DNA from 3 places in the Colwellia sp. 6_MG-2023 genome. Region 1 is predicted to be linked to each of the others. Evidence: predicted binding sites of a transcription regulator. Region 1 holds the regulator's gene; each other region holds the start of a gene.
The links. The regulator MetJ, encoded in region 1, represses methionine synthesis genes. The targets are predictions, from matches to a motif close to TAGACGTCTAGACGTCTA.
Positions count from the first base shown of each region.

Region 2: the regulator MetJ is predicted to act here: its motif matches at 1,238-1,255, upstream of Q4503_RS05850 (cystathionine beta-lyase).
Region 3: the regulator MetJ is predicted to act here: its motif matches at 1,097-1,114, upstream of Q4503_RS00400 (methylenetetrahydrofolate reductase).

Region 1 covers NZ_JAUOPP010000014.1:104,423-107,715, reverse strand. The annotation lists gene hemE (uroporphyrinogen decarboxylase) at 344-1,411, shown strand; gene metJ (met regulon transcriptional regulator MetJ) at 1,549-1,887, opposite strand; gene metB (cystathionine gamma-synthase) at 2,202-3,293, shown strand, end outside.
Region 2 covers NZ_JAUOPP010000006.1:113,588-116,880, forward strand. The annotation lists gene Q4503_RS05840 (DNA polymerase II) at 1-300, shown strand, start outside; gene Q4503_RS05845 (hypothetical protein) at 516-1,076, shown strand; gene Q4503_RS05850 (cystathionine beta-lyase) at 1,297-2,469, shown strand; gene Q4503_RS05855 (alkaline phosphatase) at 2,556-3,293, opposite strand, start outside.
Region 3 covers NZ_JAUOPP010000001.1:80,196-83,488, forward strand. The annotation lists gene Q4503_RS00390 (HlyD family secretion protein) at 1-473, opposite strand, end outside; gene Q4503_RS00395 (MarR family winged helix-turn-helix transcriptional regulator) at 476-958, opposite strand; gene Q4503_RS00400 (methylenetetrahydrofolate reductase) at 1,206-2,186, shown strand; gene Q4503_RS00405 (haloacid dehalogenase type II) at 2,332-3,114, opposite strand.

The DNA.
Region 1 (3,293 bases):
ATTATTAATCAGTGCTTCTTTGTTTGCGCAGGTATTTTATAGCAAAGCATTTTCATCACTGCAACAACTTTAATAGAGCATAAACTCGACGATAAATTTCGTATAAAGCATAACTAATGCTTTTTAGTGATTAAGTGATTGATTGTTATTCATATTAATAATGTCTAGCGAAATGTAACTAAATTGAAATATTTTTCATGGGATGAATGTTAAGCGTAAATGAATTGATTTGTCGCATAGATTCAAAATACCACGAGTGCTAGAATACGCGCATAATTTACTTGTTATTCCTATTTTGGGGAGTTCAAGTAAGTAAACAATGAATAAATTAGAGGGTTTATTGGTGACTGAATTAAAAAATGATAATTATTTACGTGCGCTTTTAAAGCAGCCAGTAGATTACACACCTGTTTGGATGATGAGACAAGCAGGACGTTATTTACCTGAATACCGAGCAGTACGTAAAGATGCTGGCGATTTTATGTCAGTTTGTCGCGATGCTGACTTAGCTTGTGAAGTTACTATTCAGCCGTTGCGTCGCTTTCCACTTGATGCAGCTATTTTATTCAGCGACATATTAACAATTCCTGACGCCATGGGTTTGGGCCTATATTTCGAAACAGGCGAAGGACCTAAGTTTGAACGTCCTATTACTTGTAAAGCTGATGTTGAAAAAATCGGCGTACCTGATCCTGAAGGTGAATTACAATACGTAATGAATGCCGTTCGTACTATTAAAAAAGAACTAAATGGTAGCGTGCCGTTAATTGGTTTTTCTGGCAGCCCTTGGACGTTGGCAACTTACATGATTGAAGGTGGTAGCTCAAAAGCTTTTACTAAAATCAAAAAAATGATGTTTTCTGAACCACAAACACTGCATTTATTGCTTGATAAGTTAGCCGACTCTGTTATTTCATATTTGAATGCACAAATTGCTGCTGGCGCACAATCAGTAATGGTGTTTGATACATGGGGTGGCGTATTGTCACCACGTGATTACAAAGAATTTTCATTACAATATATGCATAAAATCGTTGACGGTTTAACGCGTTATAATGATGGCCGTCAAGTGCCGGTAACTTTGTTTACTAAAAATGGTGGTATGTGGTTAGAAGATATCGCTGCGACAGGTTGTGATGCGGTAGGACTTGATTGGACTATTGATATAGAAAAAGCAAAAGCACGTGTTGGTGATAAAGTTGCTTTACAAGGCAATATGGACCCTTCTATGTTGTATGCACCATTACCGCGTATTGAACAGGAAGTATCTAAAATATTAGCAGGCTTTGGTGAAGGCGGTACCGGTCATGTATTTAACTTAGGCCATGGTATTCACCCTGATGTGAATCCAGATCATGCAGGACACTTTATTGAGTCGGTGCATCGTTTAAGTAAGCCATACCACGGATAACTTATCTTGTTGCGAATTTTGTAGCTATATTGGCTACTCTTATATGAAGCACAAAAAATGAAGCACAAAAAAAAGTAGCAAACTCTATCGAGGTTGCTACTTTTTTTATTTTAGATTAGTTATTTACTCAATCGAACTTAGATTGATTCGTCATCATCTATTTCGTAAGCACTAAAGTCGGTAATTCCTTTTTCTTCTAAAATACGACGAACACTAGCGGGTAACTTTTCCTCATTATCTTTAGCGAGATCTTCATCATCAGGTAGAGGCTGCCCAGTAAAAGCATGTAAGAATGCTTCGCACAATAATTCGCTATTAGTCGCATGGCGTAAATTATTTACTTGGCGTCTAGTTCGCTCATCAGTTAATACTTTTAAGACACGCAAAGGAATTGAGACTGTAATTTTTTTTACTTGCTCACTCTTTTTACCATGTTCGGCATAGGGATTAATATATTCGTCATTCCACTCAGCCATGTAAATTCCTCTGTAGCTATTAATGTAAATGGTTAATTATTATTTTTATATGACTATAAAAACGCATTTAACGGTATTATTTAATTAACACTTAATGAAAACTTGATTAAGCTTAATTGAAAGATAGAAGCATATACTTATTTCTTCTTAATCATGCAATTCTACTGGTTGCAGAAATCCAGTCAAGTAGAAGTTTAGATGTCTAAAAATTCTTGACCTAAATAGTCAAAACGTTTAGAGTTATAGACGTCCAAACATCCAAAACATTGAGTATATAAGTTTATGGTGTTAGTTAATGAAAATAAGGAATAAAAATGTCGAATACTAAAATTAAAAACATTACTACTTCGGCAGTGCAGGCGGGTATTAATACCGATAAACAACATGGTGCTGTTGTTGCCCCTATTCACTTATCTAGCACTTATTCATTAAAAAGCTTTAATGAAAAACGTGAATTTGATTATTCTCGCACTGGTAACCCAACCCGAGCAACCTTCGCTCGAGCTATCGCTACATTAGAGCAAGGTAAAGTGGGTATTGCGACAAGTACTGGCATGTCGTCAGTATTATTAATTTGTCAGCTGCTATCTGTTGATGATCTTGTTGTTATTCCTCATGACTGTTACGGAGGAAGCTTTCGACTATTTACCCATTTAGCAAAACGTGGTCAATTTAAGTTAATTGTTGTTGATCAAAATAACCAACAGGCGTTAACAGAAGCATTAGCACAAAAACCTAAATTAGTACTAATTGAAAGCCCAAGTAATCCACTATTACGTTTAGTTGATATTGAAGAAGTAGCTAAGGCTAGTCACGAAGTAGGTGCTTTAGTTGCTGTCGACAACACTTTTTTATCTCCTGCTTTACAACAACCATTAACATTGGGTGCAGATATTGTTTTTCACTCTACTACTAAGTATATCAACGGGCACAGTGATGTTGTTGGTGGTGTTTTAGTGGCTAAAGAACAGGCTTTAGGTGATGAGTTAGCTTGGTGGGCAAATTGTATTGGTATTACTGGCAGTGCATTTGATAGTTTTCTTGCTGTACGCGGCCTAAAAACTTTACCAATTCGCATAAAGCAGCATCAAGAAAATGCTGAGCAAGTTGCTGAATTTCTAAAAAATCATCCTGCGATAGAGTCAGTTTATTATCCAGGCTTTACAGATCATCCAGGACACGAAATTGCTAAGAAACAGCAAGCAGGCTTTGGCGCTATGCTAAGTTTTGATGTTAAAGGTGGTGTTGAGTCGGTGAAAAAATTATTCGCTAATCTCAAATTGTTCACTTTAGCGCAATCATTAGGTGGTGTTGAAAGTTTAATTTGTCATCCGCCAACAATGACTCATGCCGGTATGGCCGAAAGCGCAAGACTAGCTGCTGGCATTACCGACTCTTTAGTAAGA
Region 2 (3,293 bases), on a different contig from region 1:
TATATGAAAAAAATAAGAAGAGATCTTAACGATTATGTTAATACGCCACCTCATATTAAGGCATGTTTAATTGCTAATAAAGCTTCAATAGACTCAGGTCAATCACCTAAGTATAGAAAAAGAAGTATTATTGAATATGTGATGACCTTAAATGGTGTAATGCCAATAGAGTTATCGAAAGGAAATTTAGATTATGAGCATTATATCGATAAACAGATTAAGCCAATAGCCGATGATGTTTTACCTTTTCTCGGGAAATCTTTTGATGAGATTGTTAGTAAGCAAATTAATTTATTTTAATCGATTGTTGTTCGTTATCTCATACTGATTTGATATTTTAGCCGCTATTTTTATTTTACCACTTGTGTACTCTGTCTTTTTATACTGCAATTATTTTAAGCTCTTTATTACTAAGCAAGTTACTTAGGTGCATGCTGGTTGCTTGTCCATTTTAAAACTGGCATGATTTAATGAACATTTATTAAGCTGAGCTTAAGTATATAAAAGGGAATTTTATGTTATCAGATAAAACAAAATTGTTTCTTAGAATCATCTTAAATTTAAAACCGTCTTTTCATTTTCTTATGTCGTATATTGTCATTTGGTTTGTTTGGCATAATGAGTTTATTAGTTCACTGGTGATGACTAATGGGGGGCTGTACGTAAGGCTACAATCTGCCCTTGACTCTGTTAGTGCCAATCAATATATAGTTGTTTTATTTTTAACGATAATGCTGACACTTATTATTTATGGGTTTGATTATTTAACACAAATTTTAGCTGATGATGACAATAGTGAAGAATTTACGTTATTACAAAATAGTAATAGCGCCAAGCATGACAACGACGTGAACATTAAAAAGCTAATGGTAACACTTGAAAGTGCTCAACTAAAACTTTCAGAATCGCTAGAAAGAGAAAAACAGTATAAACAAGAAAAAATCGCGACTACGAGTAAAGTTATCCAGCTACAAAGCCAATTAGAAGAGCTAATGGCAGATAATATTATTTTAAATGAAGAAAATAATAAATTAAAGGCAAGTAATAAAGTGGATGCTGTTCTGTATCAATCCTAACAAAATAGCAGTAACCTAAAACTTATCTCAATAATTTTATTATTAACGATTAACCTAATGAGTTGTTCTAGATATCTATTTCAGTTCTCTCTTATTAGTTATCAGTTTTAAAACTTAACAGATAACAGGTGAATTTTCTTTCATTTCCCTGTATAAATACAAATAAGTTTAGATGGCTAGATAGCTATTTGAAGTAATTAAACCTAAAGGTCAGATTTAAATGAAACAAGATACTAAAATTGTTACTGCAGGTCGCAAAGCAAAATGGACAAATGGTGTAGTTAATCCAAGCGTTACACGGGCTTCAACTGTTGTGTTTGAAACTGTGGCTGAAATGAATGATGCTTTAAAGAATCGTAATAATCAAACCATGGTATATGGTAGAAGAGGCACAACAACAGCGTTTGCTTTTAGTGATGCAATGACTGAATTAGAAGGTGGTGCAGGTTGTGCACTTTATCCATCAGGTACGGCAGCGATAACCAATGCAATAATCTCTTTTGTAGAAAGTGGCGATCATATTTTAATGGTTGATAGTGCTTATGAGCCAACACGTGACTATTGCGATAAAATTTTAGCTAAAATGGGTGTAGAAACAACTTATTATGACCCACTTATTGGTGCTGGTATTGAAGCATTAATAAAGCCCAATACACGTATTGTTTTCTTAGAGTCTCCGGGTTCAATTACGATGGAAGTACAAGATGTACCAACCATTGCCAAAATAGCACATCAACATGATTGTATTGTAATGCTTGATAATACTTGGGGCGCAGGTATTAATTTTAAGCCCTTTGATTACGGTGTTGATATTAGTATACAAGCAGCCACTAAATATATTGTTGGACACTCTGACGTTATGTTAGGCACCGCGACAGCAACAGAAAAATATTGGCCACAATTACGCGATAATAGTTATTTAATGGGGCAATGTACCTCACCAGATGATTTATATCTTGCGTTACGTGGTATTAGAACGATTGGTGTACGTTTAAAGCAACATGAAAAGAGTGCGTTAACAGTAGCTAGCTGGTTAAAAGAGCGACCAGAGGTTGATACTATTTTACATCCTGCTTTTGAGTCTTGTCCAGGGCATGAGTTTTTTAAACGTGACTTCACCGGCTCTAATGGTTTATTTTCTTTTACCTTAAACTGTGGCAATAGAGCAGCACTTACCGCATTTCTTGATGGCTTATCGCATTTTAAAATGGGTTATTCATGGGGGGGGTTCGAATCACTTATTTTAGGTATTACGAGTATTGATTCAATTCGAAGTGCAACTAAGTGGACGGCAGAGTTTCCGTTAATTCGTTTGCATATTGGTCTAGAAGATGTCGATGATTTAATTGCTGATTTAGAGCAGGGTTTTGCTCGTTTTAATACCAAACTTTAGCCATAAGCACATTATTGTAAAGTCGCATTGATTGATGCTCGTTATAGGTTTATAACGAGCATCAATGATTTAACTTAATAAATCTGTTAGTTAGTCTTTGAGTTATCCTTACCTAACAACATAAATATTTTTTTCGCTATATCGGTGTTGTCTTGTAGACCTTTAAATAACTCACTGTGTTGTCCAAAAGAAAATACAGGTACATCGATGGCCGTATGACCACCAGTAGTCCAACCACTATTACTACGCATATCCATCACCTTCTTAACACTTTTTATTAATGCTAATTCACTTGCAGGTGTAGTTTTACTTTGATACATATTCGCAGTTTTTTCTATTGTAGCGTTATTTTTACTATCATTAAGTAAACTCAGCTCTTCTTCAGATAATTCAAAATTAAATAATTCTGTTGTGATTTTTGCGTTTATTTCATTGGTTGTTAATTGCTTAGCGATATAATTAACAGAGTGCTTCATTGTGCGCAAATTTTCAGCATTCCATTCATATTTACCATTGGCAGCAATAGTAAAACCACCTGTACTATGATCGGCAGTTATTACCACAAGTGTATCAGGGTGATGTTCAACAAAGTGCTCTAAATATTCAATTGTTTTTGCTAAATCATCCATTTCAGCCATAGCATCGCTTATATCATTACCATGAGCAGCCCAATCAACTTGACTGCCTTCAATGAGCATGAAAAAGCCATTATCAGCTAAATCATCAGTTTCTTGTAAGTCAATTAAATGGTGAATACCTGCTTTAGTCATAGTTGATAAGCGATGTTTATTGGTATCATCCAATGCCCAAGGTAAACCAACATC
Region 3 (3,293 bases), on a different contig from region 1:
TCTACTTGGGCCAGTGCCGACTGATAATTAGACATAGTTTTATCATACAATTGACGAGAAACCATATTTGATTTAATTAAACGTTCTACTCGCTCAACTTCAATTTTGAGCTCGTCAACATTGGCTTCTGATACTTTTACCATCGCTTGTGCAGCGATAATCGCAGCGTCTAATTGATGGTTAGTTTGGGCAACACTTTCTAAGGCTAATTTTGCTTTATCAACAGCAATTTTATAAGGTTCTTTATCTAAACTAAACAGTAGTTGGCCTTGTTGTATGCTTTGATTATTGTTGATGTAGACCTTATTTACTTGGCCATTCACTTTGGCTGAAATATTTGCCACAGGGTGCAATACTCTAGATTGTGTACTAACCGGCATCCATAAATCGGCATATAAAAAATAGACAAAGGAAATAGCAAAGACGACAAGCGCAACATGCACCCAACGTTTAAATATTTGATCTGGAGCCATGGCTATTTCTCACCTACATGATATTTGTTAAGCATAATAGAAGCGTTTTGTTCTAGTTTTCGAAGTACCTTAAATAGTGCGTTGAGTTCATCGTTAGATATTCCTTTAGTAAGCTCTGCGCGAACCATGTTTACACTGCCGGTTAACATTTCTATGCATTCACTGCCTGCGGGGGTAAACCATAAACAATGGCATCTACCATCGCTTGGATGAGGACGTCGTTCGACTAAGTTTAAATTAACGAGTTGGTTAACCGTACGGGTTAAAGAAGGCATTTCTATACCTAATTCGGTAGCTAACATATGCTGTGAAGTCCCTTCTCCTAACATTTTAAGATTCATCATCGCTGACCATCTCGCTTCTGTCATTTCCATGGGGTTCACTGCTTGAGATATAACGCCGCGCCATAGACGAGTTACTCTACTTAGCAACCAACCTAGGCTTGGGTTATTAACATTTTGTTTATTAGGTAGTGGCTTTGACATAATAATTCTCACAATTTTCATAATACTTAGCTTGCTAAGTATTATACAGCGTTCAATTTACTTAGCAAGCTAAGTAAATTAGATGTGGCAATATTCTTTAGTATTGATGCTGGTATGAGATTATATTACACCTTCTTCTAGACGGCTAAACGTCTATTTAAAAATATAAAGTTTACTGATATACTGCTGTTCATTAATAAGCCTTCATCATCAAAATCGGCTTTCACTCATAACTTGCGAAATAATTATGCTAGAAAATGAATCAGAATTAAGAATTAGGTATAACGATAATTCCCGTGGTGTTTACTTTATTGGCACTACACCGCCAAAAAGTGACACTCCTATTGAGCAAGTAGAAGATATTGCGACTAAATTACTTGATCGTGTCAGTGATATAGATTTTGATGGGTTAATTATTTATGACATTCAAGATGAAGATTCAAGAACGAATGTTCCTCGTCCTTTTCCGTTTAAAAGTACACATGATCCACGTTTATATTCGTCATTATTAAACAAAAAATCAAAACGTCCGGTTATTACATACAAAAGTGTAGTGCAGTCAGATACTGCAGCATTTAATACTTGGGCTGATGAAGCATGGGAAAAGTTTGGTGTTCGTGATGTTGTGCTGGTGGGTAGCCCATCAAAGAATAATAAAATTAGCTTACCACTTGGTGAAGCTTACCAAACGCTGGTAGAAAATCAGAATAATTTTTTTATTGGCGGGATAACAATTGCTGAGCGCCATGCTAAAAAAGGTAATGAACACCAACGCTTAATTGAAAAGCATCAACAAGGCTGTAATTTCTTTATATCACAAGCAATTTATGACCCTCAAGCTACTATTGATATGTTGACTCGCTATGCTATCGAATGCCAACAGCAAGGCTTAAAACCACAACGTATTATTTTAACCTTTTCACCTTGTGGTAGTAAAAAAACATTAGAGTTTATTGACTGGTTAGGTGTGCGTGTTCCTGAAGCAACCAGCTTGCGTATACTTAATGCAGAAAAACCTTTATATGAGTCTATTCGCATTTGTTGTAATAGCTTACAGCAAATATTAGATGCGTTAGTCCCGTATGATTTACCACTCGGTTTAAATATTGAAAGTTTAACGAACCGTAAAGAAGAAATTGACGGTTCAATTTTACTATACAAGTTATTGCGCTCAACCATGGACAAGTACTTAGCAAGAAAGGAACTTGATAACCTGATCAAGAGTTAAAGTATCGGTGATTTTCACCCGGATTTAGTTAAATAAAAAAGCGGTTCAATTGATATTGACCGCTTTTTTATGTCTTATATTTTATGCTTAGTGTTTGAATACATTAATACCAAACAATAAATATCTACAGAATGAATATTTACTATTACTTAGTTGCCGCATTCGCTTCTAATTGGTCAACTATTTCCAGTAAATCTTTACCTGTAAGGTCTGGCTTTCCTGCTAGCGGATAAAGCGCTTTACCTGGGCGAAGAATAAAACCTGTGCGCCATCCTGCTTTTTCTGCACCCGCTATATCCCATGCATGAGCAGCAATTAACATGGCATCTTCAGGAGCAACATTCATTTGCTCTTGCGCCCATTGATAAACTTTTAAGTCAGGTTTAAAGGTTTCTAAATTTTGTACTGTTAATGAACCGTCAAAATACTCTGCTAGCTTGGCATTTTTTAGTTGAGCGGCAATACCAGCATCAGATGAGTTGGTTAATGTAATCATGGTATAACCCATTGCACGTAATCTTTTTAAGCCTTCAACTACATCAGGGTGAGGGGCTAGATCTCTAAAAGGGGTAAGTACTGCCTTACGCGCTTCTTCTTTCGTTAGTGGTATATTTTTTTGATTAGCAATCATTTCTAGTGATGCGATGCCAATTTCACCAAAGCTATTGTATTCACCAATCATATTACCCACCAAAGAATAGTGTAGCATTGTGGTAAACCAGTAAGGAACAAGCTCATCTCGTCCGCCCAAGGCTTTAGACACTGATTTACCGACATTACCAAGATCTAATAATGTTTCATTAACATCAAAGAAAATTACTTTGGGTTGTATTTTTACATCGGTGTCTAAATCTTTTGCTAGTGCGGCTTCCGAGATAAAGCTTAGTGAAATTAACAAGCTAATTAGAAAGGGTTTAAAATTTATCATTATAAAAAATGCCTATAAGGTTAAGTAGAAGGGTTATAAAATATTGTTACTGAAAAGACCTTTGGAGCATTAAATAAATTTCATTGTTTGTAGATTAAGACCTGCCTAATTGTTTCTAAATATGTATGTCGGTATGAATTTAGGTTAGAAAACATTTTTCTTCGGATAGTTAAACAAAT